DNA from 4 places in the Metabacillus sp. cB07 genome. Region 4 is predicted to be linked to each of the others. Evidence: riboswitches for the same ligand, from Rfam matches in the RefSeq annotation. Region 4 holds a riboswitch; each other region holds the start of a gene.
What was found. A riboswitch is a leader RNA that binds a small molecule or an ion and turns the genes downstream of it on or off. The one in region 4 is predicted to bind cobalamin.
Positions count from the first base shown of each region.

Region 1: it holds a riboswitch for cobalamin, as region 4 does, so the genes downstream of both, JOJ89_RS10230 (cob(I)yrinic acid a,c-diamide adenosyltransferase) here and JOJ89_RS04100 (ribonucleoside-diphosphate reductase subunit alpha) in region 4, are expected to answer to the same signal.
Region 2: it holds a riboswitch for cobalamin, as region 4 does, so the genes downstream of both, JOJ89_RS13070 (DUF4430 domain-containing protein) here and JOJ89_RS04100 (ribonucleoside-diphosphate reductase subunit alpha) in region 4, are expected to answer to the same signal.
Region 3: it holds a riboswitch for cobalamin, as region 4 does, so the genes downstream of both, metE (5-methyltetrahydropteroyltriglutamate--homocysteine S-methyltransferase) here and JOJ89_RS04100 (ribonucleoside-diphosphate reductase subunit alpha) in region 4, are expected to answer to the same signal.

Region 1 is NZ_CP069296.1:2,036,729-2,040,893, forward strand. Features, by position in the region: gene JOJ89_RS10225 (cobyric acid synthase) at 1-1,200, opposite strand, end outside; gene JOJ89_RS10230 (cob(I)yrinic acid a,c-diamide adenosyltransferase) at 1,184-1,732, opposite strand; cobalamin riboswitch at 1,855-2,038, opposite strand; gene JOJ89_RS10235 (Dph6-related ATP pyrophosphatase) at 2,085-2,771, opposite strand; gene JOJ89_RS10240 (M20 family metallo-hydrolase) at 2,857-4,107, opposite strand.
Region 2 is NZ_CP069296.1:2,571,293-2,575,457, forward strand. Features, by position in the region: gene sigX (RNA polymerase sigma factor SigX) at 1-187, opposite strand, end outside; gene JOJ89_RS13060 (cob(I)yrinic acid a,c-diamide adenosyltransferase) at 305-883, opposite strand; gene JOJ89_RS13065 (ECF transporter S component) at 964-1,479, opposite strand; gene JOJ89_RS13070 (DUF4430 domain-containing protein) at 1,492-1,905, opposite strand; cobalamin riboswitch at 2,056-2,240, opposite strand; gene JOJ89_RS13075 (ATP-binding protein) at 2,318-4,123, opposite strand; gene JOJ89_RS13080 (response regulator transcription factor) at 4,120-4,165, opposite strand, start outside.
Region 3 is NZ_CP069296.1:2,159,778-2,163,942, forward strand. Features, by position in the region: gene metE (5-methyltetrahydropteroyltriglutamate--homocysteine S-methyltransferase) at 1-2,034, opposite strand, end outside; cobalamin riboswitch at 2,183-2,371, opposite strand; gene JOJ89_RS10835 (GNAT family N-acetyltransferase) at 2,442-3,221, opposite strand; gene JOJ89_RS10840 (sensor histidine kinase) at 3,341-4,165, shown strand, end outside.
Region 4 is NZ_CP069296.1:800,233-804,397, forward strand. Features, by position in the region: gene JOJ89_RS04100 (ribonucleoside-diphosphate reductase subunit alpha) at 1-1,730, opposite strand, end outside; cobalamin riboswitch at 1,920-2,102, opposite strand; gene dat (D-amino-acid transaminase) at 2,310-3,167, shown strand; gene nhaC (Na+/H+ antiporter NhaC) at 3,202-4,165, opposite strand, start outside.

The DNA of each region.
Region 1 (4,165 bases), 1.2 Mb from region 4:
GTCTTCATATCCTGAGACGGCACAAGGTCCTTCCGTCCGAATGGTTTTCTTATCCGCATACAGGACAGTTGACACAGGGAAAATGGCAAGCCCGTCCTGTTCTATAATGCCGGATTCGACGCCTACTGGATCAGACAGTTTTTCTCCCATCATTTGATACCCGCCGCATATCCCGATGATATGGGTTCCATTTTTATAAGCAGACAGCACTTTGTCAAAAAGTCCGGTCTCTTTTAAAAAATGAAGGTCTTCAGCTGTGTTTTTACTGCCTGGCAGGACAATAAGATCAGGCCGGCCAAATGCAGAGGCTTTTCTGACAAAGCGGATATTCACATCAGGCTCCAGTCTAAGAGGATCGATATCTGTAAAATTAGACAGTCTTGGGTAGGCAAGAACTGCAACATCCAAATCTCCCTCAAGATTTGTGCCTTGGGAGTACTGATTGAGGACGAGAGAGTCTTCGCCATCAATTTCAAGGTCCGGTATAAACGGGAGAACACCAACAACGGGTATTCCTGTGTACTCCTCAAACCATTGGAGCCCCGGTTTAAGCAGGTCAAGATCTCCCCTGAATTTATTAATAACAACTCCGGCAACCCGTTTGCGGTCTTTTTCCGCAACAAGCTGGAGCGTTCCGACAAGACTTGCAAATACCCCTCCTCTATCGATGTCTCCAACTAGTAAAACAGGGGCATCCGCAATCTCTGCAACGCGCATGTTGACAAGCTCACGGTCATTTAAATTGACTTCAGCAGGAGACCCCGCCCCTTCAATCACGACCGCGTCATACTTGCTTATCAGGTTGTGCAAAGAATTTTTTATCGCATTAAGACCAAGGTTGAAAAAATCCTGCCTGTATGCTCCGGCGTTCATGACTGCAAAGGGTCTGCCGTGAAAAACCACCTGGGATTCCATTTCACCTGAGGGTTTAATTAAGATCGGATTCATGTCAGTGTCAGCTTCTATTCCTGCTGCTTCTGCCTGAATACCCTGTGCTCTTCCGATCTCTTTGCCGTCTTTTGTTATGTATGAATTTAATGCCATGTTCTGTGATTTAAAGGGAGCCGTTTTATACCCGTCCTGACTTAAAATCCTGCACAGTGCGGTTGTCAGAATGCTTTTGCCTGCATCCGAATGAGTCCCCTGAATCATGAGTCGAAGCGCCTTTTTTTCCCCATTTTCATTAATATTCAATTCCATAAATGGCGTCGACACCTTCATCGTAATAATGCTTTTCAACGTCGATCACAGAGACGAGATCAGCTATTTCCCTGATTTCCTTTTTGGCGTTTCTGCCTGTCAGGACAAGGTGGACATGAGGGGGACGGTTTTGAATGGTCCAAATGACGTCTTCAAGAGGCAGAACATCGTCCACAGGAAAAGTCTGAATGGCAAGGGCATTATTGATTTCGTCAAGAATGACAACATCAGAGTCCCCGCTCAGAATGGATTCTTTTGCTTTTATCCAAGCCAGTTTTAAAGCTTCCCGGTGAATCTCGGGTGTTTTAGTCCAGGTAAACCCGGCCCCGAGCTGCTGAATACTGACTCCGGGCAGAGCATTCAGTATCGTTCTCTCGCCGTAAGTCCGCTCAGGTGATTTAATAAATTGCAGGATGGACACGTTCATTTGTCTTCCGGCAGCCCGCACGGCAAGACCAATTGCTGCTGTCGTTTTTCCTTTTCCATTGCCTGTATAGACCAGCACTCTTCCTTTTTCATTTTTTATCGCCATACATCCATCTCCCATCTTTTTTGCCAATATAAAAAGGCCCTGACTGAAGACAGTCAAGGCCTAAATAAGCATAGTGAACTAACGCATACAGGGGTCCTGACTCGTTCTTCCCACCGAAAAACAAGCAAAAATCAATTAAAGCAGGTCTCCTGGCTTTGCGCTTCATCTTGTTACTTGAGCCTTCCCGACATTAGAGTCAGTGGCGATTCAGTTCAATCTGCGCTTACAGTAGCGGGGGCTGCGCCGGATTTCCACCGGCTTCCCTATTATCCTGAGTATTCAGGCACTTTAAAAGAATCATATTTTTTGTTCATTGTAATCTATAAAACTGGAAAAGTCATCAAGATTTTTTTCATGTTGTTGTTTTTTCTCTTAATTCGGCTTTCTCAATCTCCAGTCTTTTTGTCGTTTCCAGTTGAAGAACGTTACCGAATGCAATCTGGATTTCCTTTTTGAACAGCGGCCCGTCATAGACGAATGTATGGTATTCACCTGCCTCGCCCATAGGGCATATCTCTGTTTCTAAGGCGCGGTCAATAAATCGCTGATTAACCTCCATTCCGAGCCAGGATGGATCAAGCTTGTCATCTCTAACTCTGATTACAGCGGCTTTATATCCGCTTTCCGCAAATTGCTGAAGGGCATATATGGCGTTCTCTTTTTCCATCCATAAAGGGTAAAGCGGTTCAAGGCCCGCTGCTTCAGAGGCTTTTTCGCCCCACTCCCGGTGCTCCTCCAAGTAAAGGTCGCCGAAAGCAATACTTGTCAGGCCGTATTGTTCCTTCAACTCTTTCAGCGCACCGATAAAGTGATCCGTATAGCTATCATAGGTGCATGATATAAAATGCACCGGTATTTCAAGCGCAAGACTTTGCTGTTTGATCGCATCTATTTTCTCTCCGTGCCCGAATGTTCTTCCTGTTTCAGCCGGAACCGTCGTTATAAGGCATGCGATTTCATGCCCCTCGGCTGCAAGTTTATGAAGGGCCATGCATCCGTCTTTCCCTCCGCTCCAGGATACAGCTGTTTTCTTTTTCATTCACGTCCACCATCCCATCAAGAGTATAGCCTTGATTATGATGGGTTCAGAATGTTTAGTCAAAAAGAAAAATAGACAGCTTTGTCTATTTCACTGCCAATTTTAAGGCTGTCCTGTACAGCAGCTCTGTTCCAAGCGATATATCTCCCATCGTTGAAAACTCCTTTGGATTATGGCTGATGCCGTCTTTGCAGCGGACAAAAATCATCCCGTAATCACATTCATAAGACATCGCGAGTGCATCATGAAAAGGTCCGCTCATCAGTTCAGGCGCATCCAGACCAATCTCCTTGCTCGCTGCCCTCATAGTATTCATAATGTCCTCCGAGCAATAGCGCGGTTCACTGTTTGTGTCTTCAGAAACCGTATATGTCAGTCCGTGATCCTCGCAGATCAAATGCAGCCGTTTTCTCAACTGATTTTCTATGATATTTCTTCTTTCCATTTGAATATCCCTGAGATCTACCGTAAACATCACTTTTTCAGGTATGATGTTCCGTGAATCAGGAAAAACCTTCAGGCTCCCGACGGTCCCCACTGTGGGTGCAGATGGATCTTCTGAAGCGAGATCATTCAGGGCAACTATGACCTTTGCCGCTCCAACTAAAGCATCCTGTCTCATGTGCATTGGCACAGAACCGGCGTGGCCTGCAAAGCCTTCAAGCTCAACTGTCAGCCATAGCGGTCCCGAAATGCCTGTTACAATCCCGACTGGTGCATCCTTCGCTTCCAGAACCGGTCCCTGTTCAATGTGCAGCTCAAGGTAGGCTGAAATGCTTCCAGGAGAGTACTCTGACTCCTTAAATCGCTCGGGATCACATCCGAACGAAAGCAGCGCATCCCGCCGTGTTATGCCATCTTTATCCTTCCGGTCAAGTTCTCCCTCTTCCAGTTTGCCGAGAATCCCTCTTACACCAAATAATCCTTTATTAAATCGCGCTCCCTCTTCATCACAAAAAGCAGCAACTTCAATTGGCATATCCGGTTTCACTGAATTCTCCTGCAGCGTCTGAACTGCTTCGATTGCCCCTAGAACACCGATGACTCCATCAAATCTTCCGCCATAAGGCTGCGAATCAATATGGGACCCGAGCATAAGGACAGGTGCTTCAGCTCTTTTTCCCTCAAGCCTGCCAATCAGATTTCCAAAGTGATCAATCCGTGCGGCAAGGCCTGCTTCCTCCATCCAGCCTTTGACTGTTTCCATTGCCTGTTTATCTTCTTTTGACAATGCGAGCCTTGAAACTCCGGTTTCGCCAATTCTTCCTATTTCAGCGAGTTTATGAATTCTTTCTTCTAATCGGGTTTTATTGATGGTCAGTGTCTGTTCAGGCATGTATGACCCTCCTTTAAAAGTAATAGAATATTCTGTCTTTATACTATAGGAAAACGGA
Region 2 (4,165 bases), 1.8 Mb from region 4:
TTGCAATGGAGAGGATCCAGGTTTTCTCACTGCTCCGTCCTTCAAAACTGCTGTGTGATTTTAATATTCGTATATACACTTCCTGAACGAGGTCCTCGGCCTGTTCACGATTCTTCACCATATAAAACAAGAACTGGAAAAGATCGCTGTGATATTTTTCATAAATCCTTTGAAAGGCCTCTTCCATGAACGAACCTCCAATCAATACATTAGTCGGAATGAAGAATAAAAAGTTACACATCTTTTACTATATCGGGATTGCATAGAAAAAGGAAGGCAGTTTCCGCCTTCCTTTTCAAAGAAATTATGACTCTTTCTTTTTCGTAAATACGATGGCACTTCTTTCATACTCCACATCTTTTGAACCGAGTCTGGCATTTGCCGCTCTCGCAGCCGCAAAGAAATAATCGGAAAGTCTGTTCATATACGTTAAAACATGCTCATTGATTTCCGTTTCTTTTTTGAGCGAAACAATACATCGCTCCGCTCTTCTTGCCACGGTCCTTGCCACATGGATGGCAGCAGCCGCCTCTGTCCCTCCAGGAAGAATGAATCGCTCGAGCGGAGGGGCTTCTGCTGTGTACGCATCAATTCGCGTTTCAAGAAACTCAATCATGTCAGGTGTTGTTTTATAGGGATGCTTTTGCTTGCCGTGGATGACAGCAAGATCGCTTCCGCAGTCAAAAAGTTCATGCTGGATTTTTTCAAATTCCTGCTTCATGTCTTTCAGGCTTTCATCGTTCATCCATGTCATGGCAAGACCGGTAAAAGAGTTTACCTCATCGATTGTTCCGTAGGCTTCTACCCTCAGGTCATCCTTATCGACCCGGCCCCCGATAATGCTTGTTTTCCCTTTATCGCCGGTTCTAGTATACAAATTCATATTCAGCAGCTCCTGTCCTTTGTTCTCAGACTGTCTTGCCTAAGCTAAAAAGAAAGTCTCTCTCTTATTCTGCCATTATTTTATTGAAGTGTAACGCCATAATCGTTTTTACACAGATAATACTGAAACGTTTTTTGCATAACCGGGTACAGCACAAGAAAGAAAATGCCGTTTCCTGCTGCATGCATCGTATCAAACGGGATTCCTGCAAGATAGTAGGCGAGTCCGTTATCTGTCAGGACAAACATATTCAGAGAAACGATGAATCCAAATAGATATCCCGCAAGAACAGCTGTCGGGGTAAAAATGAGCAGCCTGTTTCTTTTGACAGCTTTTCCAAGCAGGCCGAATACTAGAGCCAGAATCCCCCATGCAAGCATCTGCCAGATTGTCCACGTTCCCATGCCAAGCAGCAGGTTGCTCAGGAAACAGCCTAGCACTGCGACAATCATTCCATTAACCGGTCCGAGCAGAATCGCCGTGATGAGAATGATGGCTGTCATCGGCTGTATGTTCGGAACAAATTGAAAGGAAAGTCTGCCGACAACGGACAAGGCTATAAGCAGAGACAGAAGACTGATTCTTCTTGTTGTCATTGTTTCTCTCGCTTACTCATAATTCCGCAGATCAAATTCAATTTTATCGCCGTCTTTCAGCTTAATGTCATTTGCTCCTGTCATGGCATCTTCCCCGTTAACGATTAAATGCCAGTATGTTTTGTCCGCTTCGCTCGCCTGGATGCCTTCAATTCCGTTGATAAAACCTCCGGACTCTTCAATTTCAAAGTTCTCCTTCATGGCATCCATCAAGTTTTTTCCTTCTTCAAAAGCGATTTCTTTAGCGTCTACTTTTTCTGCCATTTCATTTTTTGTCAGCGTGACAGATGCTTTCAGCTCTTCAGCCTGCTCTTTGCTCTCAGCAGCAGGTTTTGTTTCTTCCGTTTTAGGCTGCTCTGCCGCATTTCCGCAGGCACTCATCAGTGTCAGAAGAATGATTGCGAGAAAACTGTAAAATTTGTTCATGGTCCATCTCTCCTCTTGTTGTTGTGTATGTATTGGAAAAGCAAAAAGCCCATCTTATAGAAGATGGGCTTTTAAAAACGGCATAGAAGAAACTGCAGGCACTCATGCCATACCTGTGCCGTTTCTATGCTCAAATCCCCGAAGAATAGTAACGTTCGAAAGATCCCGGCAGGTCTACTGACTCGTGCTTCATCCTCAAGCCTGCACCTTCCCGTCTGAATTCTGACAGTGGTCTAAAAGCAGGTATTGTCTGCACTTACAGTTGCGGGGACAGTCCAGGCATCTCACCTGATTCCCTATTAAGCAAAGTTTGCACCAGTTTCTTTTCGTATTCACTTTTATATCCAGCTTTTATTGTACCTAAAACGACATGCGGCATCAACAGGTGTTTCGTATGAAACAAGAATATTCGTCAGATTCTTTCAGGATAAACGGTTTTTCGAGGCAGAAAGAAACTGAATGTTGTTCCTTCATTTACTTTGCTGTGCACATTAATCGATCCTGAATGAGCATCGACAATGTTCTTGGCAATCGCAAGACCAAGGCCAGTTCCGGAGCGGCCTCTCGTCCTCGCCTTATCTGCTTTGTAAAAACGCTCAAAAACAAACGGAAGGTCTTCTTCGACAATTCCTGTGCCCGTATCCTTCACATCAACTTTAATACCGCCGGCAGCAGACTGCACAGCCATTTCGACTGTACCGCCCTCAAGTGTATGCCTGATAGCGTTATCCACGAGATTCGTCAGAACCTGTTCAATTTTATCAGGATCGAGAACAAATTCAGGTTCGTCAAGTGTAATGCTGGAGGTGAGCGTAATGTCTTTTTCTCTTGCAAGTCCCTGGAACTTCCGGTTTATTTTTTCAATAAATTCATGAATGGAAATGCTCTCGAGATTAAGGGTAATATGACCCGCTTCCATCCGGGCAAGATCGAGCAGGTCATTGACAAGCCTTCCCATTCTGAGCGATTCATCGTAAATAACCTGTGCAATCTCCTTTTTCTCTTCATCCGAGCTTGCAATATCATCCACGATTGCTTCAGAATACCCCTGGAGCATGGCAATCGGCGTTCTCAGTTCATGGCTGACGTTTGCGATAAAGTCTTTGCGCAATTTATCAAGCCTGCGCTCTTCTGTCATGTCCCGAAGCACGGCAACAGCCCCCCGGACGTACGACTGATTGTAAAGCGGGCTCATGACAAGCACCCAGCTTCTTCCCTGAAGGGTTACTTCAACGATATGCTCTCTTTCTGTGTTGACAACCCGCTGGAACAATTCCTTTGCTTCCGGCGGAATTTCTTCCCCTTCATTAATCTGCATTTTCTGTTCATAGTACCATGACTGCAGGAAGCGTTCTGCAGGAGGATTGGTTACGAGAATTGTTCCATCAATATTAAGCGTGATAACCCCGTCTGCCATACTGCTTAAAATGCTCGTTAAGTGCTCTTTCTCCTGATTGAGAGCGTTGATGTTAAACTTCAGCTGTCTGCCCATCTGATTGAACGCAATGGCAAGCTCCCCGATTTCATCGTGGCTCAAAATAGGAACTTTTGTATCAAAATTGCCGCGTGTCAGCTCTTGTGTCGCCTCTCTCATTTTTCTCAATGGATAGGTAATTCTAGTAGACAGGAAAAAGGCAAAAACCGTTGTCAGAATGATGGCTATACCTGCTGCAAGAAGAATGTATTTTGTCGTGTGCTCGGTCGTCTTTTGGACGGCCTGCAGGGACTGTGACATAAAAACGGCTCCGTCCTTGCCGTCGCTTGTTTTATAGGGAACACCGACTACAAGCACTTCCTCCTTGTTTCCGGAGTTTTTTTGCTGTTCTTCAGGCAGCCGGGTGAGCTTGCTTACATTTTTCTGATCCTGAAACACCTTTGACAGCTCTCTGTCAGCGCGGATGTCCTCCATGCTGAAGGTTGGCGTGTTTTCATACTTCTTTGGTGAAAACCAGTATTCATTTTCGTTTTCGGCTATCACAATGCTTGTCAGTTCATCCGCAAGCTCCCAGGTGATGGACCTTGCAAGCTCCTGGTCTTCATGGTTTTCCAAAATAACAGACACTTTGTTGGCCAGCTGAGTCAGTTCGTTTTCGGCTTCATCAACATGAAAACTTTCAATAAATTGAAGCAGCAGAACGGTCAGAACAAATAAGACGAATGATACAAGAAGCAGGATGGTAAACCAGAGTTTACCGACTACGCTTTTCCAAAACATCATTCACTGCCTGCCTCAAACTTGTAGCCGACACCCCAGACCGTC
Region 3 (4,165 bases), 1.4 Mb from region 4:
CTTGCTGTAAGAGTATGTTTCAAACGAATGAATTAATTCCCCGTGGCTTCTTGAAGTTTCAATGGAGATGACATCTGCATCAAGCGCATCAATTGCTTCAATCATGTCTTCAAAGCTTGAATAGCACATATGTGTATGAATTTGCGTCTCAGGTTTCACAGAAGCTGTTGACCGTTTAAAAGCAGTGACGGCCTCGTCCAAGTATTGTTCCCTCATATTTTCTTTAAGCGGAAGGCCTTCTCTAAGCGCAGGTTCATCTACTTGAATCATGCCTATGCCTGCGTTCTCTAACGCCTCAACTTCAGCTCTAATTGCGAGAGATAGCTGATTTAACACGGCTGCTCTGGGGACGTCGGATCTGACAAATGACCAATTTACTATCGTAACCGGCCCGGTCATCATGCCTTTTACCGGCTTGTCAGTCAGCCTTTGGGCGAACAGGGTTTCTTTTAATGTCATCGGCTCCTCAAAAAACACATCCCCGTAGATAACGGGCGGCCTTACGCAGCGTGAACCATATGACTGCACCCACCCATTTGAAGTGATGGCCATTCCTTCAAGTTTTTCTCCGAAATATTCGACCATGTCTGTCCGTTCGAACTCACCGTGAACAAGGACATCAAGCCCCAGGTTTTCCTGGATATCAATCCACTTTTTTATTTCTCCTTCAATAAACTGAGAATAGTCCGAATCCGAGAGAGTTCCTTTTTTGTACTTCAGCCTTGCAGCACGCACTTCTTTCGTTTGCGGAAAACTTCCGATTGTTGTAGTCGGAAGCACCGGAAGGCTGAATTTTCTTTGCTGAGCCTCTTTTCTTTGAACTGCGCTAACTCTGTCAGTGCTGTACTCATCAAAAGAAGCGTGTACAAAATGCCTGTTCCTCAAGTCGGAAGCCGCAAGTTCTGATATTCCACGATCATAAGCTGAAAAAGTCTCTTCTTCGAAATTCATAAACTTTGTCAGCAGGGTGATTTCCTGCAGCTTTTCATCCGCAAATGCCAGCGCGTTTTTAACAAGGGGGTGTAAATCCCCTTCACTCTCTGCTGTGACAGGCACATGAATCAGGCTGCATGAAGGCTGAAGAATCAGCCGGTCTCTTCCGACCTTCTCCAGAATTCGGTTTACCAATTTGGCTGTTTTCTGAAGCTCTGCCTTCCATATATTGCGGCCGTCGATGACGCCTGCCGCAAGCACCTTGTCCTTTGGAAAACCGAATACATTCAAATGCTCCAGTGTTTTGCCGCTGTCATGAACAAAATCAAGGCCTATGCCGTCAACAGGCAGCTGAATGAGCTCTTCATATTGCTCTGGACATTCAAAGTAAGTTTGCAGAAGAAGTTTTGTGCTGCCTAACCCTTTTTTGATTGTTTCATAGATTTTTTTCGTTTTTTTCATAAAGGCCGCATCCGCTGCAGATGTAACGAATATTGGCTCGTCTATTTGTATCCACTCTGCACCTTCTTCTTCAAGCTCCTTGAAAACCTGAACATATAAAGGGACGAGTTTTTCGAGAATTTCTTCGTTCTTTTCTCCTTTTGAAAGGGCTGTTAGAGTCAGCGGGCCGACAAGTACCGGTTTCCCCGTAATCCCGGCCTCATCCTTTGCTTCTTTAAATAGCTCAAGCAACCGGTTATGGATAAGGCGGGGTTCTGCCCCGTCAAGCTCAGGAACGATATAATGGTAGTTTGTGTTAAACCATTTTGTCATTTCTGATGCGACTTTGTCTTTGCTGCCCCTGACAATCGAAAAATACGTTTGGAGTGATAACGGGTCCTGATCCCTGAATCTTTCCGGAATCAGTCCGAACATAACGGCCGTATCAAGTACATGATCGTAACAGCTGAAGTCGCCGACCGGCACAAGGTCAATCCCCGCCTCGCGCTGTTTGACCAAATGAGAGAGCCTGATTTTCTTCATATCCAAATGAAACTCCCGCTCCGTCAAATCTCCTCTCCAAAACGCCTCAAGAAGCTTTTTCCATTCTCTTTTTTCTCCAATTCTCGGATAGCCAAGGTTTGAATTTCTCATTTTCATTGCGGTTCCCCCGTTTTCATAGTTTCTCAGCTCTAAACGTAAAAAAACTCTCCTTTTTTAAAGGAGAGTTTACTGGACACAGCTAACTAGAGTTGAGACACAACAAAGGTTTCAACATACCGCATCACCCTCCCTATTTCGCGTAGGCTTAAAGTGCATACGACAGGCAGGTCTCCTGGCTCTGGTTCACTGCATGCTGCTGCCTTCCCATTCCATTAGAAACAGTGGCTTCGTGCAGAATGCTCCCCATTACAGTGGCGCGACCGCACCGGATTTTCACCGGCTTCCCTTTTAAGCTTCCGCGTATAGCGTCAGCACCCATCGCTTGTCAACATATTATGAATATTTTTGTGATTGTTTTTAACAATAGCTGATGTTTTTCAATCTTGCAAGACATTTCTTATTATTCAGAAAGAAATTCCGATTACTTTCCATTTGGCAGCCTCATAAAATCCAAGCTTTTTATACAGTTCTCCTGCATCTGGATTGTTGTAGAATAAATAGAGTTCTCTTTCATCTCCATAATCCCTGCATATTCTCTCAATGACTTTTGAGGCATATCCTTTTCTTCTGTATTTGGGAGGAGTTGCAACGCCGGCAATAACAGCAGTCTTTTCGTGGTCTGTATAAATTCCTGCAGTTGCTGCCATCGTGCCGTTTTCCTCAAAGTAATAGACACTGAGTTTTCCAGAGCGGATGCTTTCATACTGTTCACCCGCAAAAATTTCTTCATTTGGACCAGCCAGTTTATACTCTTCTACCTGCATAAATAAGCGGTAAAGCCTGCGGCATTCCTCAAGACTTGTGATCTTGCAGACTTCTCCGGATCCTCTTCCGGCTGCTCTATTGTCGTATTTCATCATAACTGAGTCACTTTCAATCTCGGTTTTCACAATCCTTTTAATTGACTCAATAAGCTCCTGTTTCCCGAAAATTCTCCTGATGCCTGTTTCCTGAATGACAGGAATAAAAGCCTCTACATCGGCAGGCATAACAGAACTGCAGCAGTACATTTTATCAGGATAAATGATAAGCAAAGCCGTTAATTCAGCATTTTGATACTGACCGAAAACCCTGACCTGTTCATCTTTCAGATCTTCTGCAATCAAAGCGTTTACATCATGGTTTTTATCTAAAAAAGCGACTGCCTGAGGATATTGGTCTTGTTTAAGCAATTTTATCGCCATTTTGCATCTCCCGGGAAAAATTTTGGCCAGTCTATAGAATATTCTAACATTCTCCGTCCATTTGATATATATTTTAATAGAGAAGAAATTTCACTATTTGGAGAATTAGGTGTGTGCCCATGGAAATGAAGGATGTACTGTTGAATTTAATGCTCGTTTTGTCACCGCTTCTCATCATCCAGTTATTGTATATGAGAAAAGAAACGAACAAAAAAATGAACAAATGGCTGTTTGCCCTTCTTCCTGCGCTTGCCATTGTCTTCAGCATGCTGTATCCCTTTATGATTGATAGAGAGTTTTTCTTTGATTTCAGACGGATTCCATATGTTATGGGGCTTTTGTACGGAGGATATCCGCTTGGAATCTTTTTATTTATCGTCACAGTCGGAACAAGGGTGCTTATTGGCGGCAGCGGCATTTATCCGACAATTGTCATGGCAGGAATACTCGTTTTGTTTGTCCCGATGCTGTCTTCGTATTATTTGAAAAGCAGGCTGAGAATGAAGCTCTCTCTTGTGACTGCATTTGTTCTGGGTTCTCTGCTGTTATCGATTATCCAGATTGAAATGATGTATAAAACGGCTTTTCATCCATCGCATTATTTGGAGCTGATTATCTTTCACATTTTTGCAGCGGTCATCGGCACGATTTTGTTTGAAACAATCATTCAAAATTTTTATTTGCTGAAAAGGGTTATAAAAGCGGAAAAGCTTGAAGTTGTCAGCCATCTTGCAGCAAGTATTTCACATGAAGTGCGCAATCCCCTGACAACAACAAAAGGTTTTCTTCAGCTGCTCAGAGATGATGAAATAAGCAGGGAGAAACGGGACGAATATATAAAAATCTCATTAGACGAATTGGACCGTGCTACGAATATCATTAAAGATTACTTAACCTTTGCAAGACCAGAGGCTGAACATCAAAATCCGATTTCCATACACAGC
Region 4 (4,165 bases):
GCCTGAATCGTGTAAAAGGCTATTTTTTCATAGAGTTCATCTGCATACTGAACGGCTTCTTCGTCTTCCCAGCGCAGACGCTTAAGAGCAAGAAGGTGGTGCCATCCAAAGGTTCCGAGGCCGACTGCACGGTACTTTTTGTTTGTGAGCTTAGCCTGAAGAACGGGAATGTCATTTAAATCGATGACGTTATCGAGCATTCTGACCTGAACGTGGATCAGCCGCTCAAGCACATCATCTGACACAGCGCGGGCAAGGTTGATGGAAGAGAGGTTGCACACAACAAAATCTCCCGGTGTTTTAACAGTAATGATTTTGCCGTCTTCTGTATACTGTTCATCCATTGTTGTCGGGCTTTGGTTCTGAGTGATTTCTGTACAGAGATTGCTGCAGTAAACCATTCCTTTATGCGCATTGGGATTTTTCCGGTTCACTTCATCCCGGTAAAACATAAAGGGGGTCCCTGACTCAAGCTGGCTTTTCATAATGCCCTTCATAATGTCAATTGCAGGAACGGTAGTTTTTGAGAGTTCCGGATGATTGGCGCATTCCCAATATTTTTCGCGGAACGACCCTGCGCCTTTTTGCTCATCATAATAATCTTCCAAGGAGTAACCCATGACTTTCCGAACTTCATGAGGGTCGAACAAATGCCACTCTCCGCGGTTTTCAGCCTGTTCCATGAAAAGGTCCGGCAGGCAGACGCCGGTGAAGAGGTCATGTGTGCGTAAACGCTCATCCCCGTTGTTCAGCTTGGAATCAAGGAAGGAATAGATATCCTTGTGCCAGACGTCGAGGTAAACGGCGATCGCGCCTTTTCTTTGCCCGAGCTGATCCACGCTTACCGCCGTATTGTTCAGCTGCTTCATCCACGGTATGACACCGGACGATACTCCTTTAAAGCCTTTAATATCACTCCCGCGGCTGCGGATTTTCCCGAGATAAACGCCGATGCCTCCGCCTGATTTTGAAAGATTGGCAATGTCTGTGTTGCTGTCGAAGATGCCCTGCAGACTGTCATCAACTGTATCAATAAAACAGCTGGACAGCTGTCCGACAGGCTTTCCTGCGTTCGACAATGTTGGTGTTGCAACGGTCATATACAAATTGCTGAGTGCCCAGTAGGCTTCTTTTACAAGCTGAAGTCGGTGTTCCGTGTCTTCCTTTGCCATCAGCGTCATGGCGATGACGAGGTACCGCTCCTGGGGAAGCTCATAAACCGACTTGTCATAATCTCTCGCAAGATACCGGTCAGAGAGTGTCCGGAGCCCAATGTATGTAAAAAGCTTGTCTTTGTCGTGATCAATGACATCCGAAAGCTGCTCAATTTCTTCTTCGGAATAAGAGTCAAGAAGGTGCCTGCTGTAGATGCCTTTTGCCGTAAGGGTTTTAATCAGCGACAGAAAGGTGCCGCCGCCTGATTCCCTGTTATATGCCGCTTCTTTATACAGCTTTTTAAGATAAATCCGGGCACAGAAAAAGGTCCATTCCGGCTGAAGCTCACTGATATTTGAGAGTCCTTCGAGAATAAGAAGGTTGGTTACCTGAGAGGCAGAACAGACAGTCCGGCCTTCCATGCTTTGAACAGCTCTTTCGGTGTATGTATGGAGGTCAAGCTCTTTAAAATCTTTTCCGGTTTCAGAAATAAAGTCAGTCAGCCGCTGCGGTGAGAACGGGGCTTTTTCGTTTGTCAGTTCGTTTACGATGACGGTAGTCATTTTGGTTGCCATAAGACATCCTCCTCATTTATAGTTCAGATTTTCCGCATATTAAACGGTCAATGATCTTTCAGGAAAAAAGCTGCGAAAATCAAAAAAACCGCCCATGAGAACATGAGCGGATCAAACGATAGAATAAGAGGGTGCACGCATCCCTGTTACTGGCCATCGTTTCATCTCCTCAGTCCCCGAAGAATTCGAAACTTCTGCAAATCTAAGGCAGGTCTCCTGACTTGTGATCATTCTGCGCTGAGTCCTTCCCATACATTTCTCTCGTACAGTGGTATTCCCAGTTCGTCACACTTACAGTTGCGGGGACAGTTCCGGATTTGCACCGGATTCCCTTTTAAGCCAACATGTTGGCACCTTGATTCGCTGATTATTTCAATATGTGGTATGTAGTTTTAGTAGTAAAATCAATATGTTGTGTTATTTGATATTCTCATCATAAATGACATGGGTTATAATTTCAACTGAAATCTATGAAAATGTCGAAAGAAAAATAGAAAACCATTTTACAGTTCAGCGTGTTTCATCATACCATAGGTTAAAGGGAAGGTTACACTAAGTCTTATAAAAAGGAGATTTATCATGTACATACTTGTTAACGGCGAATATAAAAAGCGTGATGAAGTAGCGATTGATCTTGAAGACAGGGGCCATCAGTTCGGTGACGGGGTTTACGAGGTCATCAGGGTATATGATGGGGCATTTTTTGCGATGAAGGAGCATATGGAGCGGTTCATTCGAAGCGCAGAAGAAATCAAAATCGACCTTCCATATACGATAGGGGAGCTGACAGGTCAGCTTGAAGAACTTCTCCGCCTGAATAAGACAGAAGACGGCGGTATTTATATGCAGGTAACAAGAGGAGCTGCCGCAAGAAAGCATCTGTTTCCGGGCAAGGATACGCGTCCTGAATTAACGGCCTATCCAATTCCATGCTCAAAACCGGCAAAAGAGCAGGAGGTAGGGATTTCTCTCAGCCTGCTTGAAGACGTGCGCTGGCTCAGATGCGATATTAAAAGCCTGAATCTGCTGGGTAATGTCCTTGCAAAACAGGAGGCACATGACCGCGGGGCATATGAAGCTCTGCTGCACAGAAGCGGCATGATTACAGAGGGGTCTTCCTCCAATTTCTATGGGGTGAAAAACGGAAGTGTGTTTACGCATCCTGCGAATAACCTGATCCTGAATGGTGTTACGAGAATGAAAGTAGAAGAGCTTTGCAGACAGAACGGAATCGAGTTTCTGGAAGAAAGATTGAGCACTGAAGGTCTTGTCTCTCTTGATGAAGCATTTATCACATCTACGACCAGTGAAGTGATTCCTGTCATAAAGGTTGATGAAGGAAAGATTGGAGAAGGAATTCCAGGCCCGGTCACAAGAAAGCTTCAAAAGCTGTTTGATGAACTGATCGCAAAAGAAACGAAAGTGGTCGAGAAATAATAAAAATCCCGCCTGGTTTAGGCGGGATTTTCTGCTAGAGTGTATGTTTCCTGACAGGCAGGAATCCAAAAAGGACAGAAAACAATGGAGACAGGTAGAGAAAGAACGCAAATGGCAGGTACGCTATGACGTCCACACCGAGTGTCTGCGCAAAAAAGGCTCCGCTTACTCCCCAGGGAATAAGGGGATTGATCAGTGTTCCGGCATCTTCAAGGGATCTTGATAAATATTTCTTTTCAACGTTCAGTTTTTCATAGGCCGGTTTAAACGACTGACCGGGAATGAGTATGGACAAATACTGCTCTCCAGTTACGAGATTAACTCCGATTGAAGAAGAAATAGTTGCAAGGATCAGCTGCCCTTTGACTTTAATTCTCTCAATCAATCCGTTTAATAAAGTCTGGATCAGCTGCATTTTATCCATCAATCCGCCTAAAGCAAAGGCGATCATAATCAGCGAAATGGACCACATCATAGACTGAAGCCCGCCGCGGTTAAGCATTTGCTGGACGGTTTCCTGCTGAATATCAAACGCTGTTCCATTTTGCAGAACGGCTAAGAAACCGGAAAGATTTGTCCCGTCCTGAATGAGGAGACCTGTGATGCCGGCCGTTGCAATGCCTGCTGCAAGAGCAGGAATAACAGGAACCCGTGAGATGGCAAGTCCAATCACAATCAGAGGAGAGATCAAGGTCCATGGACTGATTGTGACGTGCTCTTTCATGACCGTCATAATTTCCTTAATGTTATCAAGTGTTGCTCCGTCAGCAGAAAGAGTTGTCCCCATATACCAGAAAAGTGCTGCTGTTATCGCATAAGCGGGAATCGTCGTTTGTGCCATATGGCGGATATGAGTAAAAATATTGACTTCAGCCACACCTGAGGCAAAATTCGTTGTATCTGACATCGGCGACATTTTATCCCCGAAGCATGCCCCGCAAATAACAGCCCCTGCAGCCCATTCAACGGGAACTCCTGCGGCAATGGCCACTCCCATA